Regions from separate parts of the Rhodopseudomonas sp. NSM genome, predicted to be linked through region 1. Evidence: predicted binding sites of a transcription regulator. Region 1 holds the regulator's gene; each other region holds the start of a gene.
What was found. The regulator PhoB, encoded in region 1, activates phosphate uptake and scavenging genes when phosphate is short. The targets are predictions, from matches to a motif close to TGTCATNNANCTGTCAT.
Positions count from the first base shown of each region.

Region 2: the regulator PhoB is predicted to act here: its motif matches at 4,727-4,743, upstream of ACTZWT_RS21755 (DUF2794 domain-containing protein).
Region 3: the regulator PhoB is predicted to act here: its motif matches at 3,241-3,257, upstream of phnD (phosphate/phosphite/phosphonate ABC transporter substrate-binding protein).
Region 4: the regulator PhoB is predicted to act here: its motif matches at 5,177-5,193, upstream of ACTZWT_RS21490 (alkaline phosphatase).

Region 1 is NZ_JBQTCH010000011.1:3,757-10,890, forward strand. Features, by position in the region: gene ACTZWT_RS22585 (Hsp33 family molecular chaperone) at 189-1,259, opposite strand; gene argF (ornithine carbamoyltransferase) at 1,480-2,406, opposite strand; gene ACTZWT_RS22595 (aspartate aminotransferase family protein) at 2,454-3,665, opposite strand; gene ACTZWT_RS22600 (GcrA family cell cycle regulator) at 4,144-4,653, shown strand; gene phoB (phosphate regulon transcriptional regulator PhoB) at 5,200-5,901, opposite strand; gene phoU (phosphate signaling complex protein PhoU) at 5,963-6,679, opposite strand; gene pstB (phosphate ABC transporter ATP-binding protein PstB) at 6,705-7,134, opposite strand, start outside.
Region 2 is NZ_JBQTCH010000010.1:34,100-41,233, forward strand. Features, by position in the region: gene ccmA (heme ABC exporter ATP-binding protein CcmA) at 1-453, opposite strand, end outside; gene acnA (aconitate hydratase AcnA) at 676-3,393, shown strand; gene ACTZWT_RS21750 (DUF1223 domain-containing protein) at 3,576-4,331, shown strand; gene ACTZWT_RS21755 (DUF2794 domain-containing protein) at 4,754-5,122, shown strand; gene ACTZWT_RS21760 (GNAT family N-acetyltransferase) at 5,237-5,767, opposite strand; gene ACTZWT_RS21765 (Bax inhibitor-1/YccA family protein) at 6,013-6,804, opposite strand; gene ACTZWT_RS21770 (ABC transporter permease) at 7,104-7,134, opposite strand, start outside.
Region 3 is NZ_JBQTCH010000003.1:619,935-627,068, reverse strand. Features, by position in the region: gene phnE (phosphonate ABC transporter, permease protein PhnE) at 1-548, opposite strand, end outside; gene phnE (phosphonate ABC transporter, permease protein PhnE) at 550-1,350, opposite strand; gene phnC (phosphonate ABC transporter ATP-binding protein) at 1,383-2,204, opposite strand; gene phnD (phosphate/phosphite/phosphonate ABC transporter substrate-binding protein) at 2,235-3,176, opposite strand; tRNA gene ACTZWT_RS11225 (tRNA-Lys) at 3,586-3,661, opposite strand; gene ACTZWT_RS11220 (Spy/CpxP family protein refolding chaperone) at 3,828-4,463, opposite strand; gene ACTZWT_RS11215 (TRAP transporter large permease) at 4,616-5,908, opposite strand; gene ACTZWT_RS11210 (TRAP transporter small permease) at 5,905-6,465, opposite strand; gene ACTZWT_RS11205 (TRAP transporter substrate-binding protein) at 6,551-7,134, opposite strand, start outside.
Region 4 is NZ_JBQTCH010000009.1:219,444-226,577, forward strand. Features, by position in the region: gene ACTZWT_RS21465 (RsmB/NOP family class I SAM-dependent RNA methyltransferase) at 1-473, opposite strand, end outside; gene ACTZWT_RS21470 (DUF1674 domain-containing protein) at 639-860, shown strand; gene ACTZWT_RS21475 (thermonuclease family protein) at 961-1,539, shown strand; gene ACTZWT_RS21480 (homocysteine S-methyltransferase family protein) at 1,561-2,517, opposite strand; gene ACTZWT_RS21485 (TetR/AcrR family transcriptional regulator) at 2,756-3,373, shown strand; gene ACTZWT_RS21490 (alkaline phosphatase) at 3,374-5,134, opposite strand; gene argG (argininosuccinate synthase) at 5,259-6,596, opposite strand; gene ACTZWT_RS21500 (phosphatase PAP2 family protein) at 6,693-7,134, opposite strand, start outside.

The DNA.
Region 1 (7,134 bases):
CGGATGCTGCGCAGCGCGCCGCGCTTGCGGCGTGATGCGCTGCTGATCCGGGGCCCCGGTTGGGGTGCACCCGAGGCAGCTGCGGGACATCTCGTGTCGGACCGAAAAAACCGGGGTCCCGGATCTGCGAAGCAGCACTGCGTTCTGCATCGCGTCCGGGACACAGGTTGTTCTCAACGAGGAGCGAACTACTCGTTTGTCGCGGCGCCGTTGGTCGCCCCGGCGTCCTTCGCCTCTGCGTCCGCGGCTCCGCCGGCCGTCTCCACCCCCGCCTCGTCCGGCGTGAATTCGTAGACCGAGCTGCAGAACTCACAGGTCACCACGACCTTGCCGTCCTTGACCATGTCGGCGCGGTCTTGCGCCGAGAAGCGGGACAGCATGCCGGAGACGGCGGTGCGCGAGCAGGAGCATTGCGCGCGCAGCGGCAGCGACGAGAACACGCGGACGCCGCGCTCGTGGAACAGGCGGTACAGCAGCCGCTCGCCGGACAGGTCGGGATCGATCAGTTCGATGTCCTCGACGGTGGCGATCAGCGACTGGCCCTCGACCCAGGCGTCGTCCTCGGTCACGGCGTGGACCTCGGCGCCGTCCGGCGCGTCGCCGGGGTGCAGATCGGCCGGCCGCGCGCGCTCCGGCGCCTTCGGCAGGAACTGCAGCAGCATGCCGCCGGCGCGCCAATGGTGCCGGCCGCCCTCGCCGCCGCGCCATTCCTCGCCGACCGCGAGCCGCACCCTGGTGGGGATCTGCTCGGAGCGCAGGAAGTATTCGTGCGCGGCCTCCTCCAGCCCGCCGCCCTCCAGCGCCACCAGCCCCTGATAGCGGCTCATGTCCGGGCCCTGATCGATCGTCATCGCCAGATGGCCGTTGCCGAGCAGCGCGCCGGAATCGAGCCCGGGCGCGAGCTTGCTGTCGTCGAACCGCGCATAGGCGCGGAGCCGGTCGGGCGCCTGGAAATCGACGATCAGGAACGACACCGGACCGTCGGTCTGGGTCTGCAGGATGAAACGGCCATCGAATTTCAGCGCCGAGCCGAGCAGCGTCGCCAGCACGATCGCCTCGCCGAGCAGTTTGGCGACCGGCGTCGGATAAGCGTGCTTCTCCAGCAGCTCGTCGAGCGCCGGGCCGAGCCGGGTCAGCCGGCCGCGCAGATCGAGCGGGCCGACTTCGAACGGCAGCACAGCATCGTCGATCGGAACCGCGGACGGCGCGCGAACCGGGGGCGTCTCGGAGGTCTTGGGATTTTGCGATTGCGAGGTCATGGCGCTTATCTGGGGGCGGGAGGTGGGGATCGGAAGGGTCGAGCTGGAGGGCGAATGGCAGCGATGCAGGCGGCCTCTTCCTTCTCCCCCTGTGGGAGAAGGTGGCGCGGACGAAGTCCGCGTCGGATGAGGGGTGGACGCGAGGCACTGTGCCCGCCCCCTCACCCGCCTTCGCTGCGCTCAGGCACCCTCTCCCACAAGGGGAGAGGGAAAGTGGCGACTACGCCACCGCGCCCAGGCACCACGCCAAAATGCCCTTCTGCGCGTGCAGGCGGTTTTCGGCTTCGTCGAACACCACCGATTGCGGGCCGTCGATCACCTCGTCGGTGACCTCCTCGCCGCGATGCGCCGGCAGGCAGTGCATGAAGATCGCGTCCTTGTGGGCAAGCGACATCAGCTTGGCGTTGACCTGAAACGGCTTGAGCAGATTGTGGCGATGCTCGCCGTCCTTGTCGCCCATCGACACCCAGGTGTCGGTGACGACGCAATCGGCGCCGCGCACCGCCGCCTCCGGATCGTTGCCGAGCGTGATCGCGGCGCCGCTGGACTTGATCCAGTCGCGCAGCGCCTTGTTGGGCGCGAGCTGCGGCGGGGTGGCGACATTGAGCTTGAACTCGAAGCGCTGCGCCGCATGCGCGAACGACGCCAGCACGTTGTTGTCGTCGCCGGTCCAGGCCACGGTCGCGCCCTTGATCGAGCCGCGGTGCTCCTCGAACGTCATCACGTCGGCCATCACCTGGCACGGATGCGACCTGCGGGTGAGGCCGTTGATCACCGGCACGGTGGCGTTAGCGGCGAGCTCCAGCAGCGAATCGTGATTGAGGATGCGGATCATGATGATGTCGACGAAGCGCGACAACACCCGCGCGGTGTCGGCGATGGTCTCTCCGCGGCCGAGCTGCATCTCGGCGCCGGTCAGCATGATCGACTCGCCGCCGAGCTGGCGCATGCCGACGTCGAACGACACCCGCGTGCGGGTCGAGGGCTTCTCGAAGATCATCGCCAGCGTCTTGCCGGCGAGCGGCTTGTCCGAATCCGCATTGGCCTTGCGCTTCGCCTTCATCGCGTCGGCGGCGGCGAGCATGGCGCGCAGCTCCGAGGTCGGGACCTCGGTCAGATCGAGGAAATGCCGCGGGGCGTTGTTCATGGCAGGACTCTCGAGTCTCCTCACGGAACTGTTCTCGGCGCTACTCATCACACCGCCTCCCGCTGCGCGCCCTGGCCGGACAGCACGCCGCAGGCGCGCTCCAACCGCGTCACCGCCTCGTCGATCTCGGCCTCGCTGACGATCAGCGGCGGCAGCAACCGCACGACGTTGTCGCCGGCGCCGACCGTGAGCAGCTTCTGGTCACGCAGGGCGGCGACCAGATCGGGCGACGGCACCACCGCCTTGAGGCCGATCAGCAAACCCTCGCCGCGGACTTCGCTCAGCACCTGCGGATAGCGATCGACGATGCCGGCGAGCTTCTGCTTCAGCAGCAGCGAGATCTTCTTGACGTGATCGAAGAAGCCCGGCTTCAGCATCACGTCGAGCACGGCACTGGCGGCCGCGACCGCGAGCGGATTGCCGCCGAAGGTCGAGCCGTGCGAGCCCGGCGCCATGCCCTTGGCGGCGTCCGCGGTGGCGAGGCAGGCGCCGATCGGGAAGCCGCCGCCGAGCGCCTTGGCCAGTGACATGATATCAGGGGTGACGCCGATCCGCTGGTAGGCGAACAGCTCGCCGGTGCGGCCCATGCCGGTCTGCACCTCGTCGAAGATCAGCAGCAGACCATGGGCGTCGCACAATTCACGCAAGGCGCGGAAGAACGAAGGCTCCGGCGAGCGGACGCCGCCCTCGCCCTGCAGCGGCTCGATCAGGATGCCGGCGGTGGTCGGGCCGATCGCCTTCTTCACCGCCTCGATGTCGCCGAGCGGGACCTGGTCGAAGCCGCTCAACGGTTCGCCATAGCCTTCAAGATACTTCGCCGAGCCGGTGGCGGCGAGCGTGCCAAGCGTGCGGCCGTGGAACGCGCCCTCGAAGGTGATGATCCGGGTGCGCTCCGGCGAGCCGTTCGAGAAATGATGGTGCCGCGTCATCTTCAGCGCGCACTCCATCGCCTCGGCGCCGGAGTTGGCGAAGAACACGGTGTCGGCGAAGCTCTGCTCGCACAGTCGCGCGGCGAGGCGCTCGCCGTCCGGGCTCTTGAACAGGTTCGACATGTGCCACAGCCGGGTCGCCTGCTGCTGCAGCGCCTCGACCAGATGCGGGTGGCAATGACCGAGCGAATTGACCGCGACGCCGCTGGTGAAATCGAGATAGCGCTCGCCATTGGTGGAGACCAGCCAGACGCCCTCGCCGCGCTCGAAGGCGACATCCGCCCTCGCGAATACCGGCAGGAGATGGGACGTAGATGCTGTGCTCGACATGGCCGATCCGATCGGAAAAAGCGGGCCGCCGAGCCGGCCGCAATCACTGCGGTCGCGGGCCCGGCATGCCCCGGAAACGAAAGTACCCCGGAAACGAAACGTGCCGCCTTTCCAGGCGGCACGTGTAGTCATTCTAGGTGTGCTGAAGTGCCTGTCAACCGCGGCTTCGGCCAGGGTTCCCGGAGTTTGCCGCAAGCTCGCCGCTGTGACGTTCAAGACTCACCCGAGAGAGAAGGTGTGGACGCACCAGGTCTGACTCTTGCGCGTGAGTCACGCCATATTGTAGCGTTTTCCTCGTCAGGCACGACATGTCGTGCGCAGTTTGTAATCCTTTACGAGTTCTCGGTCGGGGCGAAACGCCCGGACGGCACCGGCCGTCCGGCGAGGGCTAAGGGATTCTGACGGCAGGACAATTGACGACCTCGCAGCCGCGGCTCGGCGCTGGACCAGTACCGCGCGGCAGGAAGGGATTGAGACGATGACGGCATTGACCTGGACCGACGAGCGCGTCGAGCAATTGAAGAAACTCTGGGAAGGCGGACTGTCGGCGAGTCAAATTGCCGCGGAGCTCGGCAATGTGACGCGCAACGCCGTGATCGGCAAGGTTCACCGCCTCGGCCTGTCGGGCCGGGCCAAGAGCCCGTCCTCGGCGGCGCCGCGGCCGCGCAAGGCGCGCCCCGCCCAGCACATGATGCGGGTGACGCGGCCGGTGGCGCGCGGCAATACCGCGCTGGCGCATGTGTTCGAAGTCGAGGCCGAGCCCGATCCGGTCGCCTTCGACAATGTGGTGCCGATGAACCAACGGCTGTCGCTGCTGGAGCTCAACGAGGCCACCTGCCACTGGCCGGTCGGCGATCCGTCGAGCCCGGAGTTTTTCTTCTGCGGCGGCAAGTCGCTGCCCGGCCTGCCCTATTGCTCGCATCATTCGCGGATCGCCTACCAGCCGGTCGGCGACCGCCGCCGCCAGCAGTCGAAGCCGACGCGGTAATCGCTCCTCTGCGCGGAGCATTGCCGCCGCCGCGCAGCGCCGTCCTCGCCGGGCTCGCCGCTCCCGACGGTCTTCGCCCGGCTCGACCGGGAGACCCAGTAACCCCGAGCGTCAGCACTTATCACCACCACTCTGCAATACTGGATCCTCCGCTTTCGCGGAGGATGACGATCGTCGGGACAGTTGCAGACGAAGCCGTCAGCGGCGCTTAGTAGCCGCAGGGTGGGCGAAGTCGCGGAGCGACGTTCCCCCGCGGATCACCTGACGAGCTGATGGTGGGCACGCTGCGCTTTGCCCACCCTACAGGTTGCTAACAGCTCGCCGCGCGTAGCCGCAGCGCCCGAGGTACAACAGCCCGTCATCGCCCGGCTCGACCGGGCGACCCAGTATCGCAGGGCGGCTGTGATGGAGTTGCCAGCGCCGCAGGGCGCGTCGTTATCACTCAGCAGCGCCTGGGAATACTGGATCCTCCGCCTTCGCGGAGGATGACAGCTGAGATGTGCGGCCGAGCCGGCGCAGGATCAGCCGAGCCGTAGGGTGGGCAAACTACTCCACCTTGGCGAAGCGGTCGTCGAGCGCGTAGCCGGCGCCGCGCACGGTGCGGATCGGGTCCTGCTCGCGGCCGGGATTGAGCAGCTTGCGCAGGCGCCCGATATGGACGTCGACGGTGCGCTCGTCGATGTAGATGTCGCGGCCCCAGACGCCGTCGAGCAGCTGCTCGCGGCTGAACACCCGGCCGGGATGTTCGAGGAAGAATTCGAGCAGGCGATATTCGGTCGGGCCGAGATCGATCGGCCGGCCCGAGCGCGCGACGCGGCGCTTGTCGCGGTCGAGCTCGAGGTCGCCATAGGTCAGCACGGTGGCGAGCCGCTCCGGCGCGGCGCGGCGCAACAGGCCCTTGACCCGCGCCAGCAGCTCCGGCACCGAGAACGGCTTGACGATGTAGTCGTCGGCGCCGGTGGCGAGGCCGCGGACGCGCTCGCTCTCCTCGCCGCGCGCGGTCAGCATGATGATCGGCAACTGCTTGGTGTCGGTCCGCGCCCGCAGCCGGCGGCACAGCTCGATGCCGGACAGGCCGGGCAGCATCCAGTCCAGCACCACCAGATCCGGCAGCCGCTCCTTCATGCGCGTATCGGCGTCGTCGCCACGGGCGACGGTTTCGACGTCGTAACCGTCGGATTCGAGATTGTACCGCAGCAGCGTGGTCAGCGCTTCCTCGTCTTCGACCACCAGAATGCGCGCACCCATGTATCGTCCTCGTCTTCAGTCGAGCGGATCCGGGGCGCGATCTGCGCCCCGCTGATACGCGTCAGTTGCCCGGCGTCGCGTTGGCGAAGGTGGTCACGTCGCCCTTCGGTCGCTTGTCCAGAATCTGCTGGCCCTCGACCATGTAGAACACGGTCTCGGCGATGTTGGTGGCATGATCGCCGATCCGCTCGATGTTCTTGGCGCAGAACATCAGGTGAATGCAGAACGAGATGTTGCGCGGATCTTCCATCATGTAGGTCAGGAGTTCGCGGAACAGCGAGGTGCAGATCGCGTCGACTTCCTCGTCGCCGTTCCACACCACCATCGCCGCCGGCAGGTCGTGCGCGGTGTAGGCGTCGAGCACCGCCTTGACCTGCGACTGCACCAGATCGGTCATGTGTTCGAGGCCGCGGATCAGCTTCAGCGGATGGAAATCGCTGTCGATCGCGTTGACCCGCTTGCCGATGTTCTTCGACAAATCGCCGATCCGCTCGAGATCGGTGGCGACGCGCATCGCGCCGACGATCTCGCGCAGGTCGACCGCCATCGGCTGCCGCCGCGCGATCGTCAGCACGGCGTGCTCCTCGATGACGCGCTGCATCTGGTCGATCTCGGCATCGGCGGTGACGACGCGGGCGCCGAGCGCGACGTCGCGCCGGACCAGTGCATCGACCGAATCGACGATCTGGCGTTCGGCCAGCCCGCCCATCTCCGCGACCATCCGCGTCAGTTCCTGCAGGTCGCCGTCGAACGCCTTGGTGGTGTGTTCGAAGCCCATGTCCATTCTCCTCGCGCGTGGCGCGTCAGCCGAACCGGCCGGTGATGTAGTCCTGGGTGCGCCGGTCGTTCGGCGAGGTGAAGATCTTGTTGGTCGGACCGAACTCGATCAGTTCGCCGAGATACATGAAGGCGGTCGATTCCGAGACGCGCGCCGCCTGCTGCATGTTGTGGGTGACGATGGCGATGGTGTAGTCTTCCTTCAATTCGTCGATCAGTTCCTCGATCTTCGCGGTCGAGATCGGGTCGAGCGCCGAGCACGGCTCGTCGAACAGGATGACTTCCGGCCGCACCGCGATGGTGCGGGCGATGCACAGACGCTGCTGCTGGCCGCCGGACAGGCTGAGCCCCGAGGCGCTGAGCTTGTCCTTGACCTCGTTCCACAGCGCGCCGCCGCGCAGCGCCTTCTCGACCCGGCCGTCCATCTCCGACTTCGAGATCTTCTCGTACAGCCGG
Region 2 (7,134 bases), on a different contig from region 1:
GTCGAGCAGCCAGATCGGCCGTTTCACCACCAGCAGCCGCGCGATCGACAGCCGCCGACGCTGGCCCGCGGAGAGGTAGGCGGCCGGTAGTTCCGCGGCGTGCGCGAGGCCCACGGCCGTGATCCCGGCCATCAGATCGGTCGGTTCGCCGCCGAGAAATTCGCGCCAGAAGGCGAGATTTTCGACGACGCTGAGCGACGGTTTCAACGCGTCGCGATGGCCGAGATAGTGCGCCTGTTCGGCCACCGGCGTGTCCGGCTCGCCGCCGTCGAAGTCGATACTACCCGCCGCCGGCATCAGCAGGCCGGCGATCAGCCGCAGCAACGACGTCTTGCCGGCGCCGTTATGGCCGACCAGCGCCAGCGCCTCGCCGCCCGCGGCCTCGAAATCGAGTCCGTCGAACACCTCGCGGTCGCCTCTAATGCACCTCAGTCCGCGTCCCGAAAGCCGCATTCCACCGTCGCCTGTTCCGCCCCCTGGACTCGGGACCGTCTTGCTCACAATCGATGCGGGCGCTAGTCGTTGTCGAACTGGCGGCGCATCTGGAAAGGTTCTATAAGCCGGAACTTGATGCAGTACACCATCGGCGCCTGCAAGCCGTCCGGCTCGCTTCTCCTGGTGCCGCATGAACGCTCGCCCGCCCATCGAAAAACGAAAATCTGGGACCCGCCTTTCATGACCTCGCTCGACAGCTTCAAATGCCGGAAGATCCTCAAGGTCGGCAGCAAATCCTACGTCTATTACAGCCTGCCCACCGCCGAGAAGAACGGCCTGAAAGGCATCTCCCGGCTGCCTTATTCGATGAAGGTGCTGCTGGAAAATCTGCTGCGCAACGAGGACGACCGCACGGTCAAGAAAGCGGACATCCAGGCGGTCGCGAAGTGGATGCGCAAGAAGGCGCTGGAACACGAGATCGCGTTCCGCCCGGCGCGGGTGCTGATGCAGGACTTCACCGGCGTGCCAGCGGTGGTCGATCTGGCGGCGATGCGCAACGCCATGCAGGCGCTCGGCGGTGATGCGGAGAAGATCAACCCGCTGGTGCCGGTCGACCTCGTCATCGACCACTCGGTGATCGTCAACTTCTTCGGTGACAACAAGGCGTTCGGCAAGAACGTCACCGAGGAGTACAAGCAGAACCAGGAGCGCTACGAGTTCCTGAAATGGGGCCAGAAGGCGTTCTCGAACTTCTCCGTGGTGCCGCCCGGCACCGGCATCTGCCATCAGGTCAATCTCGAATATCTGGCGCAGACGGTCTGGACCAAGAAGCAGAAGATGACGATCGGCCGCAAGACCGGCACGTTCGAAGTCGCCTATCCGGATTCGCTGGTCGGCACCGATTCGCACACCACCATGGTCAACGGCCTCGCCGTGCTCGGCTGGGGCGTCGGCGGCATCGAGGCGGAAGCCGCGATGCTCGGCCAGCCGCTGTCGATGCTGCTGCCCGAAGTGGTCGGCTTCAAGCTGAGCGGCGCGCTGAAAGAGGGCGTCACCGCCACCGATCTGGTGCTGACCGTGACGCAGATGCTGCGCAAGCAGGGCGTGGTCGGCAAGTTCGTCGAGTTCTTCGGCCCCGGCCTCGACCATCTGTCGGTCGCCGACAAATCGACCATCGCCAACATGGCGCCGGAATACGGCGCGACCTGCGGCTTCTTCCCGGTCGACACTGAAACCCTCGGCTATCTCAAGACCTCCGGCCGCGCCTCCGCGCGGGTCGCGCTGGTCGAGAAATACGCCAAGGCGCAGGGCCTGTTCCGCACGTCGAAGTCGCCCGATCCGGTGTTCACGGTGACGCTGAAGCTCGACCTCGCCGACGTGGTGCCGTCGCTGGCCGGCCCGAAGCGTCCCGAGGGCCGCGTTGCGCTGCCGGCGGTTTCGGAAGGCTTCACCGCGGCGATGGACGCCGAGTACAAGAAGGCGCTGGACGGCGTGCGCTATTCGGTCGACGGCCGCAATTTCGACCTCGGCCATGGCGACGTGGTGATCGCCGCCATCACCTCCTGCACCAACACCTCGAATCCTAGCGTGCTGATCGGTGCCGGCCTCTTGGCGCGCAACGCCGCCGCCAAGGGCCTCAAGGCCGCGCCGTGGGTCAAGACCTCGCTTGCGCCGGGCTCGCAGGTGGTCGCCGAATATCTCGCCAATTCGGGGCTGCAGAAGGATCTCGACAAGGTCGGCTTCAATCTGGTCGGCTTCGGCTGCACCACCTGCATCGGCAATTCCGGCCCGCTGCCGGAGGAGATTTCGAAGTCGATCAACGACAACGGCATCGTCGCCGCCGCGGTGCTGTCGGGCAACCGCAATTTCGAAGGCCGCGTCTCGCCGGACGTGCAGGCCAACTACCTCGCCTCGCCGCCGCTGGTGGTCGCCTATGCGCTGGCTGGCACCGTAACCAAGAATCTCTCGGTCGACCCGATCGGCACGGGCAAGGACGGCAAGCCGGTGTACCTCAAGGACATCTGGCCGACCACCAAGGAGATCAACGCCTTCGTCAAGAAGTACGTCACCTCGACGATCTTCAAGAAGAAGTATGCCGACGTGTTCAAGGGCGATACCAACTGGCGCAAGATCAAGACCGTCGACTCCGAGACCTACAAGTGGAACATGAGCTCCACTTACGTGCAGAACCCGCCTTACTTCGAAGGCATGAAGATGCAGCCGGAGCCGATCGTCGACGTGGTCGACGCCCGCATCCTGGCGGTGTTCGGCGACAAGATCACCACCGACCACATCTCGCCCGCGGGTTCGATCAAGCTGACGTCGCCGGCCGGCAAGTATCTGTCGGACCATCAGGTGCGCCCGGCCGATTTCAACCAGTACGGCACCCGCCGCGGCAATCACGAAGTGATGATGCGCGGCACCTTCGCCAACATCCGCATCAAGAACTTCATGCTGAAAGGCGCCGACGGCAACATCCCGGAAGGCGGCCTGACCAAGCACTGGCCCGACGGCGAGCAGATGTCGATCTACGACGCCGCGATGAAGTATCAGGCCGAGCAGGTGCCGCTGGTGGTGTTCGCCGGCGCCGAATACGGCAATGGCTCGTCGCGCGACTGGGCGGCGAAGGGCACCCGGCTGCTCGGCGTGCGCGCCGTGATCTGCCAGAGCTTCGAGCGTATCCACCGCTCCAACCTGGTCGGCATGGGCGTGCTGCCGCTGACCTTCGAGGACGGCACGTCGTGGACCTCGCTCGGCATCAAGGGCGACGAGACGGTCACGATCAAGGGCCTGCAGGGCGATCTCAAGCCGCGGCAGATGCTCGAGGCCGAGATCACTTCGGCCGGCGGCAAAATGCGCCGCGTGCCGCTGCTCTGCCGCATCGATACGCTGGACGAACTGGAGTACTATCGTAACGGTGGCATTCTGCACTACGTTCTGCGGAAACTCGCCGCCTAGCTCCGGCGCGATTTCACGCGAAACGAGGTTCGCTCGAAAGCGCTCTGATGCGGCGCATGCGGGCCACAAGCGTGGCGCAAAAGCCTCACTGCGAAGTGAGTGGCAGGTGAACGGAAGGCGGCCTATGCAAAGGGCCGCCTTTTCGTTTTAAGGCGCTCACCCGCTCCCATGCAAAGGCGATGATGACCGGTGTAGATGGCTTTTCGCGATGGTCCGGCGCCCTCGGTCTGTGCGCGCTGATCGCGATGGTTCGTCCCAGCGCCGCCGATCCGCGCGCGGTGGTCGAACTGTTCACGTCGCAGGGCTGCTCGTCGTGCCCGCCTGCCGACCGGATCATCGGCGACCTCGCCCGCGATCCGTCGGTGATCGCGCTGAGCATGCCGATCGACTACTGGGACTATCTCGGCTGGAAGGACACGCTGGCGGATTCGCGCTTCAGTGCGCGCCAGAAAGCCTATTCGCAGATGCGCGGTGACCGCGACGTGTACACGCCGCAGGTCATCGTCAACGGCCAGGCGCATCTCGTCGGCAGCAACCGCGCCGGCATCGAGCATGCGATCAAGAGCACCGACCAGATCCCCGGCACGATGACGGTGCCGGTCCGGTTGGCGGTCAACGGCAAGGAGATCAAGGTCTCGGTCGCGGCGGCGACCTCCGGCGACGGCGCCGGGCGCGGCGAGGTCTGGATCTGCGCGGTGTCGAAAGCGGTGCCGATCGCGATCTCGCGCGGGGAAAACCGTGGCCGCGAGATCGTCTATCACAACGTCGTCCGCAACCTGCTCAAGGTCGGCGACTGGACCGGTGCGGCGGGTAGCTGGTCGGTACCGCTGGAAAACATCGCCCATGAGGGCATCGATGCCGCGGCGGTCTATGTCCAGGACGGCAATCGCGACAGACCGGGCGCCATGCTGGGCGCGGCGATGACGTCGCTGCACTGAGCGAGCCCAATTCGACCGATTGCAGGGGGTAGGCGATTGCAGGGGTGGGATCGGCGCGGCGGCGGCTATCCTCCGCGCGCGACTGGCCGAAAAAAACCTCCCCAAAACAAAAAAGGCCAACTTGCGTCGGCCTAGGCTGGGGATTTTGCTGCTGCGTGGACCCGATCCCGACCGCCTCGGGGGGCTGGGGGCTGAGGAATCCGAGACCGACAGGACCGGGCCAACGCAGTGATGATGTTCTCGCAGGACGGCCTGGCGTTCGATGGGCGAAAATCGGGCAGTAATAAGATTCGTTTAACGAAGGCGTGAGGCAATGTTTCTCCGCGATCACTGAGCGGACGGCGGGCGGCTTGCCGCTTAAGGTCCCCTTGCAGCCGGCCGCGCCCGGAGCAATCATGTCACACCAGTGACAGGAGGCGCCGATGAGCTCGATTTCAGGGGAGGCCGATCCCGGCGAAAGCCGCGCAGCGGAGCGCCAGGGCGCCGCGCCGCTGCAGGGACGGGTGACGTTCAATCGCCTCGAGCTCAACCGCATCCTCAACCTCTACGGCCGGATGGTCGCCGACGGCGAGTGGCGCGATTACGCGATCGATTTTCTCAGGGATCAGGCGGTGTTCTCGGTGTTCCGCCGCGCGTCCGAAGTTCCGATCTACCGCATCGTCAAGGACCCGCGGCTGGCGCGCAAGCAGGGCGCCTACAGCGTGATCGCGGCCTCCGGCCAGATCCTGCGCCGCGGCCACGACCTCGACCGCGTGCTGCTGGTGATCGACAGGAAGCTGGCGCTGGTGTGACTGCGGGTCATTCCGGGGCGCTCACGCAGTGAGCGAACCCGGAATCTGACGCGCGCACGGACACTGCGGGATTCCGGGTTCGCGCTTCGCGCGCCCCGGAATGACAAGCTTGGATCAGGGCTCCGGCGCCGTCTCCCGGCCCTCTCCCAAAGCCCGCTGCATCATCACGGTGTCGAGCCAGCGGCCGAATTTGAAGCCGACGGCGGGGTGGGTGCCGATCAGCTCGAAGCCGGTCTTGCGGTGCATGCCGATCGAGCCGGCATTGGCGGAATCGCCGATCACCGCGATCATCTGCCGGAAGCCGCGCGCCTCGCATTGCGCGATCAGCTCGCGCAGCAACGCGGTGCCGAGGCCGCGGCGATGCGTCGCCGAGTCGAGATAGACCGAGTTCTCCACGGTGAAGCGGTAGGCCGGACGCGGCCGGTACGGCCCCGCATAGGCATAGCCACCGAGGCGGCCGTCGAGCAGCCCTGCCAGATAGGGAAACCCGCCGCCGGTCAGCGTCTCGAACCGCCGGGTCATTTCGGCGAGATCGGGCGGAGTGAGCTCGAAGGTCGCGGTGCCGGTGCGGACGGCGTCGGCGTAGATCGCGGTGATGGCGGGCAGGTCGGTGGCGGTGGCCGGGCGGATCAGGATGTCGGACATGCGAAATTCAACTCGTGGCTGATCGCCAATCCCGGCGTCATACGCGGGCTTGACCCGCGTATCCATCCCCTTCGCAAGGCGGCATGACAGGTTCTTTCCAGAGGATGGATCGCCGGGCAAGCCCGGCGATGACGACCGTGTTGGAGCATCTGCCTTCGCATCCTGGTCAGCCCGTCGTTCACCCGCGCAACAAAAAAGCCCCGGCGCGAGGCCGGGGCTTTCGACTTCACCACTGGTGAAGGGGCTTACTCTTTCTGTCCCAGCAGCTGCAGCAGCAGCGTGAACAGGTTGATGAAGTTCAGGTACAGCGACAGGGCGCCGGTGATCGCGGCGCGCTCCGCGACGTCGCCGCCTTCCGAGGCGTAGCCGTAGATGTAGTCGTTCTTCAGCCGCTGCGTATCCCAGGCGGTGAGGCCCGCGAACACCAGCACGCCGACCACCGAGACGATGAACTGCAGCATCGACGAGGCGACGAACAGGTTGACCACGCTGGCGATGATGACGCCGAACAGGCCCATGATCAGGAACGAGCCCATCCCGGTCATGTCACGCTTGGTGGTGTAGCCGTAGAGGCTCAGCGCACCGAACGAGGCCGCGGTGATGAAGAACACCCGCACGATCGAGGTGTGCGTATACACCAGGAAGATCGACGACAGCGAGATGCCCATCAGGGCCGCGAAGGCCCAGAACAGCATTTGCGCGGTCGCCGGCTTCAGCCGGTTGATGCCGAACGAGATCGCGAACACCATCGCAAGCGGCGCGAGGATGAACACCCATTTCAGCGGGCTGGCGAACATCGCCACGCCGAAGGTGGTCAGGTAGGTGTTGCCGATCTTGCCGGCCGCACCGGCGGCGTCCGGGGTCACGGCGCCCATATAGACACCGAGCGCAGCCAGGCCGGTGATGGCCAGGCCGATCGTCATGTAGTTGTAGATGCGCAGCATATAGGAGCGCAGGCCAGCATCGACGGCCGCGCTGTCGACGCGTCCGGCGGCCCGGCCGAAGGGAGAGGCGTAGTTACGGTCCAAGTCCGACATGGTCGAAATCCTGAGTTGGTCCGGCCGACGCGAAGGGTGGCGAAGGCCGGCGCGAAATTATCCCGGACGGTGATGCGCGGCAGACGTTAAATTTCGGTCATCCGCGCGCCGCCCGACCCAATCTGGTATGTGGGAAACTAACACAATCGGGGCAAGGCTTTATGCGCGGCTGAATGTCGCTCCGCAGCATCAGGTTAAACGGACTGTTTCGACGATGGTCGAATCGCGGTCCGTTTCCCGCAGCGGTGGTGCCGCGCCGACCTCAGCGCCGGAAGCGGGCGTTCCGCCCAGCGGGCGGGCTACAGATTCCGCAGCACCGACGCCGGTTTC
Region 3 (7,134 bases), on a different contig from region 1:
CTGATCGCCTCGACCTGCGTCTCGTCGATCTCCTCGATCGCTTCGTAGAGCAGCTTTCCGATGAACCCGATCGAGCGCAATGCGATGGCGATGATGCCGGCCAGGACGCCGGGGCCGAGCACGGCGACGAGCAGCAGCCCCCACACCAGCGCGTTGACCGAACGCGAGGCGACGATCACGAACAGGGCCAGGGGGCGCAGCACGATCAGGCTCGGCGTCGTGTTGCGCGCCGCCAGGAAGGCGAGCGGCGTCGCAATCACGATCGCGATCGCGGTGCCGAGCGTCGCCATGTTGATCGTGTCCCAGAGCGGACGCCACAGGTTGCTGGCGTAAGACCATCGCGGCGGCACCATGCGGCCGAACAGATCGGCCGCCTGCCGGGGCGCGTCCTCGACGAACGCCCAGACGGTGCCTTCCGTCATCACCCGCCAGCAGAGCACCGTCAGCGCAACGAGGGCCAGCCAGCCGAGCCATTCGAGACGCATGCGAGCAGCGGTCTTGACCTGCCATCCGGACAGCCTGCCGGCAGACGTGCGCGACGTCGGCATCTCAGGCGAACCGCTTCCGGATGGCGCCGGCGCCGTATTCGCAGGCCATGACAATGCCGATGATGATGAGGAGGATGGCGCCCGCCGTGTCGAACTCGTAGCGATCGAGAGAGGTGTTGAGCGTCGCGCCGATGCCCCCCGCGCCGACGATGCCGATCACCGAGGATTCGCGGAAGTTGATGTCGACCTTGTAGGCCGTGAGGCCGACGAGGCGCGGCATCACCTGGCTCAGCACCGCATAGTCGATCACCTGCCAGAATCCGGCCCCCGTCGCGCGGATCGACTCCACCTGCGCCGGGTCGATCTCCTCGATGTCGTCGGCGAGGAGCTTGGAGAGAAACCCGATCGTCGAGACGGTGAGCGTCAGAAAGCCCGCGAACGGACCGAAGCCGAACATCGCGACGAAGAAGATCGCCACGATGATGTCCTGCAAGGCGCGCGACGCCGCGATAACGCCGCGGCAGATGCCGTAGAGCCACCATGGCGCGAGATTGCGCGCAGCGCCCAGGCCGATCGGCACAGCCAGCAGCACACCGGCCACCGTCGCCGTGACGGTCATGGTCAGGCTCTCGATCACGCCTTGCTGAATGTCGCTCCAGCGCGCCGTGAAATTCGGGGTGAGAAAGCCTTCGAACAGCCGGGCGGCACGCACGACACCTTCGGACATCCGCCGCCAGTCCACGTCGATCGTGGCAAGGGCCAGAACGAGATAGGATGTGACCCCGAGCAGGGCGGCCCAACGGATCCACGCGCTCTCGATCAGTCGAGGCGGCTGCCAGCCACGCGTCGAGACCGGAACGATATCGGCCGGCCCGGCCCCCGATGCGGAAGCGCTCACTGCGCGGATTCCAGGCGAGCGAAGATCTCCGGTTCCTCGTCGTCGTCGCCGCCGACGCCGCCCGCCGCGGTCCTTGCCCAATCCTCTTCGCCATAGATCGAGGTCAGCACATCGGCAGATAGTCCGCTGGAAGGACCATCGTAGACGACCGTCCCGGCGTTGAGCCCGACGATGCGGGGAAGGAACGCCTGCGCGAGGGCCACATCGTGGATGTTGACGATCGCCGCAAGTCTGCTTTCGATGCACAGTTCCGTCAGCAGCCGCATCACCGACCGGGACGTCTTGGGATCGAGGCTCGCCGTCGGCTCGTCGACCAGCAGCAGCTTCGGCTGCTGGATCAGGGCACGCGCGATGCCGACGCGTTGGCGCTGGCCGCCCGAGAGAGCGTCGGCGCGCTTGTCGATGTGTTCGATGAGCCCCACGCGCTCGAGAAGCGCGATCGCACGATCGATGTCGACCTGCGCGAAGCGCCTGAACCAGCTCCGCCAGAATCCGGTGTAGCCGAGTCGTCCGGCGAGCACGTTTTCCATCACGGTGAGGCGCTCGATCAGCGCGTATTCCTGGAAGATCATGCCGATCTGGCGGCGTTGTCGACGAAGCGCACCTCCCGTGAGGCCGGTGAGTTCCACCGCCCCGAGCTGAACACTCCCCGCGCTGGGCTCGATCAGCCGGTTGACGCAGCGGATCAGCGTCGACTTGCCCGCTCCCGAGGGTCCGATCAGGCCGATGATCTCGCCTGCTCCGACAGAGACGGAGACGCCTTTCAAAGCGGTCTCCCCGTTGGAGTAGGTCTTGGTCAGCCCCTGGATTCGAAGCATCGATAATACGATCCCGAGGCGGCTACGCCCTCATTTGCAAGTGTACTTGATGCCCATCGCAGCATCGATGTCGCGAACCACTTTCCACGAATCCTTGAACGAGATCTCGACGAACTTCTCCTGGGGCGGCTCGGACTTTCCGAACTCCGCGAGCAAGTCCGATCCTTCCCATTTGAAGGAGAAGAACGCAGACTTGATCTTGTCCTGCAGTTCCGGCTTCAAATTGTACACGACGCCATAGCCGGAGGTCGGGAATCGATCTGACTGGTAGATGACCTTGACCTGCTCGCGCTTGATCACGTTGCGGGCGATCATCCGATCCATCACCGAAGATGCGATCGAAGCAGCCGCGTAATCCTTGTTGGCGACGCCGAGGATCGAATTGTCGTGCTTGCCGGAGAATACCGGCTCGTAGTCCTTGTTGGCTTCCATCTTGAACTGGTCGCGAAGCAGCGCCGACGGCGCCTTGAACCCGGAATTCGAGGTTTCGGCCGTAAAAGCGAGTTTCTTTCCTTTGATGTCCTCGATCGATTCGATGCCCGACCCGGGATAGGTGATGAACTGCATCCGGTAGCCGAACTCGTCGTTCTTGGCCGCCATCATGGCGAACGGGCGGAAGCCCGCACAGGCGACCGCGATCGGATTCGAGCCGGTATTGAAGGCAGCAATGTGCAGGCGGCCGGCACGCATCGCCTCGATCTGGGCGGCGTTCGACTGCACCGGGAAGAACTGCACTTTCTTGCCGGTCACGGTTTCCATGTGCTTGAGGAAGCCTTCCCAGACCTTGGTGTAGACGGCAGGGTCCTCGACCGGCGTGTAGGCGAACACCAACGTGCCGGGATCGATCAGCTTGCTCGGGTCGGTCGGGACATCCGCGATCATGTCGCCATCGGCGTCGGTGTAGCGCTGGTCGAGCGCGAGGCTCGCCCCTGTGCCGACCACGGTGATGACCGCCAGCGCCAACCCGCCGATGCCCGCTTTGAACCAGTACTTCACCCTCGTCTCCCGACATGTCGATGGCGCCTGGACGCGAGTTATCACGGTTTCATGACACGACCGCTACACCGCGGCTCGGGGGTTCGGTACAGCTCTCGGCGCAACGCGACGCTGAGCGGTCCGTCGGCAAGTGGGAGGATCGACGACGTGGTGAAGGCGACGACAAGGTGAAGGCGTTCGTCGGCCGGCTGATCGAGGACGACCGGCAACATCTGTCGACATGATCAGTGAACGGTCAGCGCGGCCTGGTCTCGTGCCTGGTCCCGTACTTGCATCGCATCGGCTGCAGCGGATCAGCCCCGGCCGACGACCCGGCAGCAGAACGTTCAACACCGTTCCGTTCGGCCTTCTCAGGCGATTGCAGGGTCCAGATCTTGGATCGGGGTGGTGGGCGCACCAGGGCTCGAACCTGGGACCCGCTGATTAAGAGTCAGCTGCTCTACCAACTGAGCTATGCGCCCGGAACCGATCCGGAATTTCCCGTTCGGGACGGCTGCGTTTAGCAAAGCAGGCCGGGGATGTCCAGCAAGCCGGGCGACTTTTTCCCGCTCCGGATCGATCTTTTTGGAAGGCGGAAAACCGCCGGACGCCCGGCGGTTTTCGCGGCCGACAGGGCTGGCGCCGCACTCAGAGCTGGCGCGGGCCCGGACCGTCGTCGGCGTCGTCGCGGTCGTCCATCATGCCGGGACGGGGTCCGCGGTCGCGATCCCAGTCGCGATCCCGGCGCCGGTCGCGGTCGTCGTCCTGGTGCTTGAAGTGAGGATGGTGCCGACCCATGCCCCATCCGCCGCCGAATCCCTCGAACCGGGTCAATGCCCGCAGCCGCCGCTTCTGGGCGTCGTCGAGCGACTTGTAGAGCGGATCGGCGGCATCGGCGATCTTCTTCATTGCGGCGGCGGTGGCGGCCATGCCGTCGGCACGGTCGCGCAGCCGCTCGACCGGATCGCCTCCGCCCCGGCTGTCACGGTCGTCGTCGCGCGCCTTCATCCGCGCCTCGGCGCGGTCGATCCGCAGCTTGGCGAATTCCTTGACGGCGGTTTCGAGCGGCGGCCACAGCTTCTCCTGATCGGGCGTCAGCCTCAGCCCCGCCCTCACCGCTGCGATCCGCGCATCGGCGAAGGCGGCGCGGTCCTCCGCGCTGGCCCAGGAACGATCAGCGCGATGATCGCGATGATGATCGAGCCAGCCGCGGTGCTGCGCGTAGGCGGCGGACGTCCCGGCGAGAACCAGCGCGGTGGCGCTGGCGAACAGAACCTTCTTCATGGAAGCCTCCTTGCAAAGGAGCCCTGAAGATGTGGTCCGCCCGGCGCCCGATCAACTTACGGTTTCGACAGAAAGCCGCTGATTACCAAGATGTAATCCGGCGGAAACATATCGACCGCGTTCGGAAGCAATCGCAACATTCCGTCACGCGCCTACTTGATCGCCGGCCCGAACACGAGATTGGGCAGGAAGGTGGAGATCTCCGGAATGTAGGTGATGATCATCAGGAAGCTGAGCAGCACCAGCAGCCACGGCGCGGCCGCGCGCACCACCTTGGTGAGCGGCATGCCTGTGATGCCTGAGGCGACGAACAAATTGAGCCCGACAGGTGGGGTCACCAGCCCGATCTCCATGTTCACCACATAGATGATACCGAGATGGATCGGATCGATGCCGAGTTGCATCGCGGTCGGGAACAGGATCGGCGCGGTGATCAGCACGATCGCAGTCGGATCCATGAAATTGCCGGCAACCAGCAGGATGATGTTGACGATCAGCAGGAAGTGCCAGGGCTGCAGCTGCGCGTCCGTGATCAGCCGGGCGATGTCCTGCGGAATCTGCGCGGTGGTCAGGACGTGGGCGAACAGGAAGGCGTTGCAGATGATGAACATCAGCATCACCGAGACCCGGCCGGAATCCAGCAGCACCCGCGGCACCTCGACGATCTTGAGGTCGCGATAGATGAACACGGCGGCGACGAAGGCATAGACCGCGGCCACCGCGGCGGCTTCGGTCGGCGTGAAGATGCCGCCATAGATGCCGCCCATCACGATCAGGATCAGCAGCAGCCCCCACGAGGCCTGGCCGAACAGCGACAGCCGCTCGCCCCAGGACGCCTTGGGCTGTCGCGGCAGCTTCTTGATCCGCGCCGTGACGTAGATCGCCACCATCAGCGCGAGGCCGAGCAGCAGGCCGGGAATGATGCCGGCGATGAACAGCCGCCCCACCGACGATTCGGTGGCCGCGGCGAACACCACCATCACGATCGAGGGCGGGATCAGAATGCCGAGCGTGCCGGCGTTCACGATCACGCCGGTGGCGAAGGACTGGGTGTAGCCGACCTTGACCATGCCGGCGATCACGATCGAGCCGATCGCCACCACGGTGGCCGGCGACGATCCCGACACCGCCGCGAACAGCATGCAGGCCAGCACCGACGCGATCGCCAGGCCGCCCGGCAGATGGCCGACGGCGGAGATCGCGAAATTGATCATCCGCTTGGCGACGCCGCCGGTGGTGAGAAAATTGCCGGCCAGAATGAAGAAGGGAATCGCCAGCAGCGTGAACTGCTCGGTGGTCTGGAAGAATTTGAGCGACAGCGAGGCCAGACTGTCGTTCTGGAACAGCAGGATGGTCAGGATCGACGACAGGCCGAGCGACATCGCGATCGGCATGCCGAGGCCGAGCATCGCGAACAGCGCGGCGAACAGAAAGATGGTGTTCATCGCTGCACCGTCGTGGCGTCGAGTTCTTGATGATTGGGGAGGTGATGCTCCACCGCTTCCTGGGCCTCGTTGGCGAGTTCATAACCGCCGGATTGCCCGGTGATGATCCGCCAGCCCATTTCGAGCAGACGGATGAACAGCGCCGCGAAGCCGAGCGGCAGGCAGATGCTGAGAATCCAGCGCTTGACCGGAATATCCTCGGCCTCGACGTCGATGATCATCAGGCGGTTGATGTATTCGTAGGAGCCGTAGACCATCAGGCCGGCATAGAGCAGCGCCAGCGCCACGACGATCAGGCCGACGATGCGCCGGCCGCCCGCGGGCAGCAGATTGACGGCCGCATCGACGCCGATATGGGCCCGGACGCGGACGCAATAGGCGATGCCGATCATCACCAGCCAGGCGAACAGATAGAAGTTCGCCTCGAGCGCCCAGATGAAGCCGGAATTGAAGCCGTAGCGCAGGACGACCTGCACGAATGTCAGAATCGTCATCGCGCCGAGGATCAGGGCGATCAGCCCCTCCTCGATGCGATGGAACAGCGTCCGCAACGTCACCGGCTTCCTCCCCCAAGGTCGTCACAACGGCGGCCGCGGAATTCCGCGACCGCCGTCATTCAATCGATCGATCGATAGCGCTCGATCAGTTGGTCTTCGATTCGTTCGACGCTACCGCAGCGTCGATCAGGTCCTTGCCGATCGCGCCTTCGAACTTGGCCCACACCGGCTTCATCGCGGCGACCCACTGCTTGCGCTGCTCGGGCGTGAGCTGATGAATCTTGCTGGTGCCCGAAGCGGCGATCTTCTGCTTGGCTTCGTCGTTGAGCTTGCCGGCGACGTCGTTGTTGACCTTGGTGGCCTCGTCCATCGCCTTCTTCATGGCGTCCTGCAGGTCCTTCGGCAGAGCGTTCCACCACTTGGCGTTGACCACGACCATGTAGTCGATCACGCCGTGATCGGACTCGGTGATGTCCTTCTGCACTTCATAGAACTTCTGCGAGAAGATGTTGGACCAGGTGTTCTCCTGGCCGTCGACGGTGCCGACCTGCAGCGCCTGATAGACTTCCGAGAAGGCGAGCTTCTGCGGGGTGGCGTTCAGAGCCTGGAATTGCGCGGCGAGAATGTCGGACGCCTGGATGCGGAACTTGAGACCCTTCGCGTCTTCCGGCTTCAGCAGCGGCTTGTTGGCCGAGATCTGCTTCATGCCGTTGTGCCAGTAGGCAAGGC
Region 4 (7,134 bases), on a different contig from region 1:
TCGAGCGCCTGACCGGCCGCGGCGTCGATCAAAGGCTGCCCTTCACGCGCGCAGCGCCGCAGCACCGCGTTGACGAGGCCGGCATATTTCGCAGCACGACGGTCGGATTGTACCAGCCGCACCGACAGATCGACGGCGGCGTGATCCGGCACGTCCATCCACAGAATCTGCGCGGCGCCGATCAGGAGCGCGCTCTTGGCGCGCGGCGCATCGGTCGGGACGCCGCGATCGAGCATCCGCGCCAAAAGGTGTTCGAGCGTGCCGAGCCGGCGCAGGATCGTCGCCACCAGCCGGCGCATCAGCGCGCGGTCGCGATCCGGCAACGTCTTGAGCCCGGGATGTGCGGCGGGACCTTCGAGCTGGTCGTCGAGCATCCGGCGCTTCTGCAGGACGCCGTCCAGGATGTCGGCGGCGATCCGGCGCGCTGCCAATCCGGGCACCTCCGACGGCTGTGCGAATCTTGGAGCAGGCATGGATTGAGGGTATCACATTGGAGGGGATGATGCCGCGCGCGAGGCGGCGCGAATCCAGCGATGGATGGCAGGTGAATATGCCGATTCTAAGAATCGCCGCGACGCCGCCGCGTTGTGCTGACATAGACCAAACGATCGAACCGCGCGCAATGAAAGGCCAGGCCGATGACGAAATCTGATCTGCAGACCATGCCGGCCGCGCCGACCGAACCGCCGCGCAAGGAACTTCCCGACGCAGCGAAGCGCGCGCTGGCCGAAGCCGAGGCGCGACGCGTCGAAGCCGCGCAACACGCCGCGGCGCGCGCGAAGGAGTATCAGGGTCCGAAGGGCCCCGAGCCGACCCGCTACGGCGACTGGGAAGTCAAAGGCATCGCGTCGGATTTCTGACGCGGGCAAATTCACCCGGCATTGCTGTCGCACATCTCCGATCGCGGTGATCTGTCGATCGTGACTTGCTGGGCGAGACGACTCGCGTTATCGTAGGAATATGTCCCCACGATTTAGAACAAACCCGGCACGAATCGCGCGACTGCCCTGGCGCGGGCGGCTGCGGTCGATCTGGCCCTGGGTGTTCGTGCTCGGCGTCGCGGCCGGGACGATGCTGCCGGCGCGGCATTGGGTGCAGTGGCCGTGGTCGACGACCGATTTGCAGGCGATCAGGAACGACAGCGAGACGGTGTGGCGGCGGGCCGGGAATCCCAGCGTGCGGCATCCGGTCGACGTGCTCTACACGATCGACGGCGACACGTTCGAGGCGCGGGTGCATCTGTGGCCGGGGACGGACCTCGCGACCCGGGTCCGGCTGCGCGGCATCGATGCGCCTGAACTCAAGGCGCAATGCGCGCAGGAGCTGAAGCTGGCCGAGGCCGCGGCCGGCGCGCTGCGCGAGGTGCTGCGCCAGGGCGAGGTCGCGATCTACAATATCGGTCCCGACAAATATCAAGGCCGCGTCGTCGCCGACGTCGCCACCAGGCGCACACCCAATGTCTCCGCCGCGCTGATCGAGGCCGGTTACGCCCGCGCCTATGGCGGCGGACATCGCAACGGCTGGTGCAGCGGGCGCTGACGCGCCGCCGATCGCGGCCGCTCAGACGGCGACGGCCGCAAAGCCGACGCAGGCCCTGCCGATCTCGGCGACGTGGCGGTGATCGGTGCCGCAGCAGCCGCCGAGGACCCGCATGGTCGGATAGTTCTGCCGCAGCGCCCGGTAGCGCCGGCCGAGATCCGCCGGATCGCCGGCATCGAGCGTGGTCGAATCGTCGAGCTCGGCGTGGCTTTTGGTCGAGGCGTTGGCGCGGACGCCCTGAACCCGCCGCATCCACGGCGCGTCGGCCGACAGCGCGTGTTCGAAGTGCGCCGGATGGGCGCAGTTGATCATGTAGTAGGCCGGCGACGCATCGGTGGCGGCGTCGACCGCCTCGATCGCATCGCCGAGCACGCCCCCGCTGGCCAGCCGGCCGTCGGTCTCCACGGTGAAGGAAATCACGCAGGGCATCGCGGCCGCCTTGGCGGCACGGGCGATGCCGGTGGCCTCGCCGACGCTTGTCAGCGTGTAGGCAGTCACCATGTCGACCTCCGAGGCGGCGAACGCCTCGATCTGCGGCCGGTGATACGCCTCGGCCTCGTCGGCGTCGATGGCGCTCGACTTGTAGCCGTCGCCGCGCGGGCCGATCGCGCCGTTGAACACGCACGGCATGTCCGGGCTTTCCCAACGCGCGCGCAGCGGCGCCAGCAGTTCGACAGCGGCGAGGTTGACGGCGCGCAGCGCGGCGGCGTCGTAGCCGAGACGGGCGCCCCAATCGGCATTGGCACGCCAGGTCGGGGTGTCCAGCACGAAGCCTGTGCGCTGCTCGCGAGCGATCGTCAGATAGGTCTCGTAGTAGCGCTCGAGCCGGGCGCGACCGTCGGCCGAACCGAGCAGGACGAAAGAGGCGAAATGCGGCAGGTCGATCCCCTCCTGGAAGATCAGTGTGGTTTCCATGCCGCCGTCGGTGAGAAACAATCCGTCGCGACATTGCGGCAGGCGGTGTCGATACTTGGCCATGGGCATCCTCCGGGATGTGAATTTCCGAGTTGCGCGACGGGGCGCGCGCGGCTCGAATGACCGGATTGGTGCCGCAATCAGCCGCAGCGAACCAGCCGACTCGCGGTGCACTGAACCGCTGCCCTTGAAACGCGACATAGAACAAAGGCTTGGGCCAACGCCGCGGCGGCGATGCCGGCACTGGCCGCAGCGCCCGGCACGAAAACCGCACCGCCGGTCAAGTTTTCTGGAGGACGCGATGGCGAAAGGCGCAGTCACTCGCGAGCGCATCCTGGAAATCGCCGAAGCCGCCGTGCTCGCCAAGGGCTTCGGCGCGACCTCGATCGAGGAAGTGATCGCCGAAGCCGGGCTCACCAAGAGCGGCTTCTTCTATCACTTCCGCGACAAGAACGAACTCGCGCGGGAAATGCTGCGGCGCTATGTCGAGAGCAACGACCGGCTGTTCGACGACGTGTTCGCACGGGGCCGGCAATTGTCCGACGATCCGCTGCAGGCGTTTCTTATCTCGCTGAAGCTGCTCGCCGAAGTGATGGCCGATCTGCCGAGCGGCCATCCCGGATGCCTGATCGCCAGCATCTGCTATCAGGAGCGGCTGTTCGACCGCGAGGTCCGCGAACTGACGGCGCAATCGGTGCTGAGCTGGAATGCGCGCTTCCGCGCGATCCTCGACGGCATCGCCGCGGTGCATCCGCCGCGCGAGCCGGTCGAGCTCGGCGACCTCGCCGACATGCTGTCCTGCGTGGTCGATGGCGGCATCATAATGTCGAAGACACTGAACGATCCGCGCCGGCTGGAGCGACAGATCCTGACCTTCAGGATCTGCGTGAAGCTGATCTTCGCGCCGCCGATCAACTGACTAGCGGCTTTGCTCCGGTTCCGCGCCGAGCCCGAGCGCTTCGGCCATCACCCGGAACACATCGGTGTTCTCCATCGAGCCGCGAACCCGGTCGCTGCCCGGCCCCGCCGCGGTGAGGATCACGTCCTCGCCGGAATGCACGCTGGCGTTCATCATCGCCGGCAGATTGCCGAGCCGCAGCACCGCCCCCGGCACGGCCTTGTACTTCTCGTTGGCCTTGAAGGTGCCGGGCTTGTCGCCGGCTTCGGTCGGCTGGTTCGGGCCGTCGAGCTTCGGCCGCAGCGTCTCGTAGTGATCGGGCAGGCTAGCCGAGAAGATCGCCAAGCGGCGACTGACGTCGACGCGGTCCGGATAGCCGTCCTTGTCGGGCGCCGGGTAGTTCGGGAACCCGGCCCTCTGATACACGCCGATGCGCTCGCGCAGCGGCACGTTCTCGCCCTCGGCGAGGTCGTCGCGCACGGTGCCGACCAGCGCGTTGGGATGGTTGTGATCGGCGACCACCAGGATCAGCGTGTCGTCGCCGCGTGCCCGGGCCCAGTCACGCGTTTGCCGCACCGCATTGTCGAGCATGATGGTGTCGTAGACCGCGCGCTCCATGTCGAGCGCGTGGGCGTATTTGTCGATCATGCCGGATTCGACCATCAGGAAGAAGCCGGCTTCGTTCTTCGACAGCACATCGAGCGCGACCGCGACCTGCTCTGTCAGATCGGGCTGATCCGGATTCTTCGCGACGCCGCCGCCTTTCAGGAAGCGGCGATCGAGCACGCCGTCCATATTGCCGGGCGCGAACAGGCCGAGCAGTTTTCGCGTGTCGGGCTTGCCGGCCGCGGCCAGCTCGGTCGCACTGGTGGCGACCGCGTAGCCGGCGTCGCGGAACTTCGCCAGATAGTCGACGTCGTCCTTGCGCTTGCCCTGCGCGCTCTTCGGCAGGAAATACGCGGCGCCGCCGCCCATCAGCACCTCCGGCTTGGCATCGAGGAATTGCGCGACGATGTCGTCGTAGGCGGCGCGGCGGCGGGTATGGGCGATCACCGCCGCCGGCGTCGCGTCTTCGACCTCGGTGTTGGTGACGATGCCGATCGACAGCCCGAGCCGCCGCTTGGCCAGCGAGGCCAGCGTCTCGACCCTGGGATCGTCGAGCGGGCTGGCGGTGCGGTCGGCATAGACGCCCATCGCATTGACCGCGGCCTTGTGGCCGGTCGCATAGGCGCTGGCGGCATTGGCGGAATCGGTGATGATCGAATCGCTGCCGGCGGTCGACACCAGCGCCATCTGCGGCATGTCGTCGATCGCCAGCTTGCCGCCGGCGCGGCCTTCCTTGATTCCCTTCGACAGCAGCCGCGCCGCGACGCGATGCGCCGGCGACAGCCCGTCGCCGATGAACAGGATGACGTTCTTGGCCTTGCGCGGCCCGGTGTCGTACACCGTCCAGCCGACGCTGCGGCGGCTGGCGCCGTCGCCGGCCTCGATCGTGTAGGCGCCGGGCTTCTCCAGCACGACATCGCGCAGCAGCAGCGCCGATTGCGGCCGGCCGTCCTCGCGCGCGATCAGCTCCGGCGCCTTGCCGAACACGGTGGCTGCATCCGCGCCGTTGATCGTGAGCGTCGCCTTGTCGGGCGCGACCTCGCCGCGGAACTCGACCTTGAGGTCGAACCGCGCGCCGGCGAGAATTTCGGCGCGGTCGATCGGATAGATCGTCTGCGCCGAGGCGGACGAAATCAGCACCAGCAAGGCAACAAAGGGGGCGACGAAACGCATCATGGGAACGGCTCCGGATCGGAGCGCGGACCGTATGGGCGGCAAATGACGGTTCGATGACGGTGTTTAGCAGCGGCAGTCATTCCGGGACGCGCGCAGCGCGACCCCGGAATGACTGTGAAGGCCCTCAGCCCTTGTCGTTCTCGAGCTTCGGGATGTGCGAGCCCTCGCCGGCCGACAGCAGGCCGGCTTTGGCGAAGATATCCAGCTTGGCGCGGGTGTCGGCGATGTCGAGGTTGCGCATCGTCAGCTGGCCGATGCGATCGGCAGGCGTGAACGGCGCGTCCTCAACCTTCTCCATGCTGAGCCGCTCGGGCGCATAGGTCAGGTTCGGGCTCTGCGTATTCAGGATCGAGTAGTCGTTGCCGCGGCGCAGTTCCAGCGTCACCTCGCCGGTGATGGCGCGCGCCACCCAGCGCTGCGCGGTCTCGCGCAGCATCAGCGCCTGGGAATCGAACCAGCGGCCCTGATACAGCAGCCGGCCCAGCTTCATGCCGCTGATGCGGTACTGCTCGATGGTGTCTTCGTTGTGGATGCCGGTGACGAGGCGCTCATAGGCGATGTGCAGCAGCGCCATGCCGGGCGCCTCGTAGATGCCGCGGCTTTTGGCCTCGATGATGCGGTTCTCGATCTGGTCGCTCATGCCGAGGCCGTGGCGGCCGCCGATCGCATTGGCCTCGAGGAACAGCGCGACCGGATCGGCGAAGGTCTGGCCGTTGAGCGCCACCGGCTGGCCCTCCTCGAACCGCACGCTGACGGTCTCGGCCTTGACGGCGCAATCGTCGCGCCAGAACGGCACGCCCATGATCGGATTGACGATCCTGATGCCGCTGTCGAGGTGTTCGAGATCCTTCGCCTCATGGGTGGCGCCGAGCAGATTGCTGTCGGTCGAATACGCCTTTTCCGAACTCATCTTGTAGGCGAAGCCGGCGGCGGTCATGAACGCCGACATCTCGGCGCGGCCGCCGAGTTCGTCGATGAACTGCTGATCGAGCCAGGGCTTGTAGATCCGCAGCTCCGGGTTGGTCAGCAGCCCGTAGCGGTAGAACCGCTCGATGTCGTTGCCCTTGTAGGTCGAGCCGTCGCCCCAGATGTTGACGCCGTCTTCCTTCATGGCCGACACCAGCATCGTGCCGGTGACGGCGCGGCCGAGCGGCGTGGTGTTGAAATAAGCGATGCCGCCGGTCGAGACATGGAAGGCGCCGGCCTGGATCGCGGCGATGCCCTCGTGCACGAGCTGGGAGCGGCAATCGACCAGACGGGCCTTCTCGGCGCCGAACTCCATCGCCTTGCGCGGAATCTCGTCGTAGTCGGCCTCGTCGGGCTGTCCGAGATTCGCCGTATAGGCGAACACACGGGCGCCCTTCTGCTTCATCCACAGCAGCGCCGCGCTGGTGTCGAGCCCGCCCGAAAACGCGATGCCGACGTTTTCACCTTTGGGCAGGCTTTTCAGAATCGTACTCATGGGACTTCCAATCGGCTGGGGCGGTTTGCGGCGCGAATATCAAACTTCGTGCCGACGGGCACGCGTTTTCATTGCGACGGGCCTGGTGAATGTCGCTCAGACCGCGGGCGCGGGCGTCGGTGCCGGCCCGACATCGCGGCCGCGGCGCTTCTGCCGCCACCGATACAGCGGCCAGAACGCCCGGGTCAGCGCCGCGTCGACACCGGCATCGGTGGTCCGGCTCCAGGCCCAGCGATAGATCAGCGCGTAGAGCAGCCAGATCACCAGGAATGTGACGAGGCCCGCGATCGCCACGTCGGTGAAGAAATGCCCGCCGAACGCGATGCGCAATCCGCTGGTGACGGTGCCGAACACGAAGGCGGCCGCATAGGCGTAGGGCCGCACCGCGGGCGGCGTCAGCGCCGCGGGCGCGAAGGTCCAGTACGCCGTCGCGCCCTCGCCGGAGAAGAACGAACAGTTCTTCGGGCAGGCGCCGCGCGGGTCCCACCACGCCTTGAACTGCCACGGGCCGTTGAATTCGGCGACCGCGGCGGGGCGC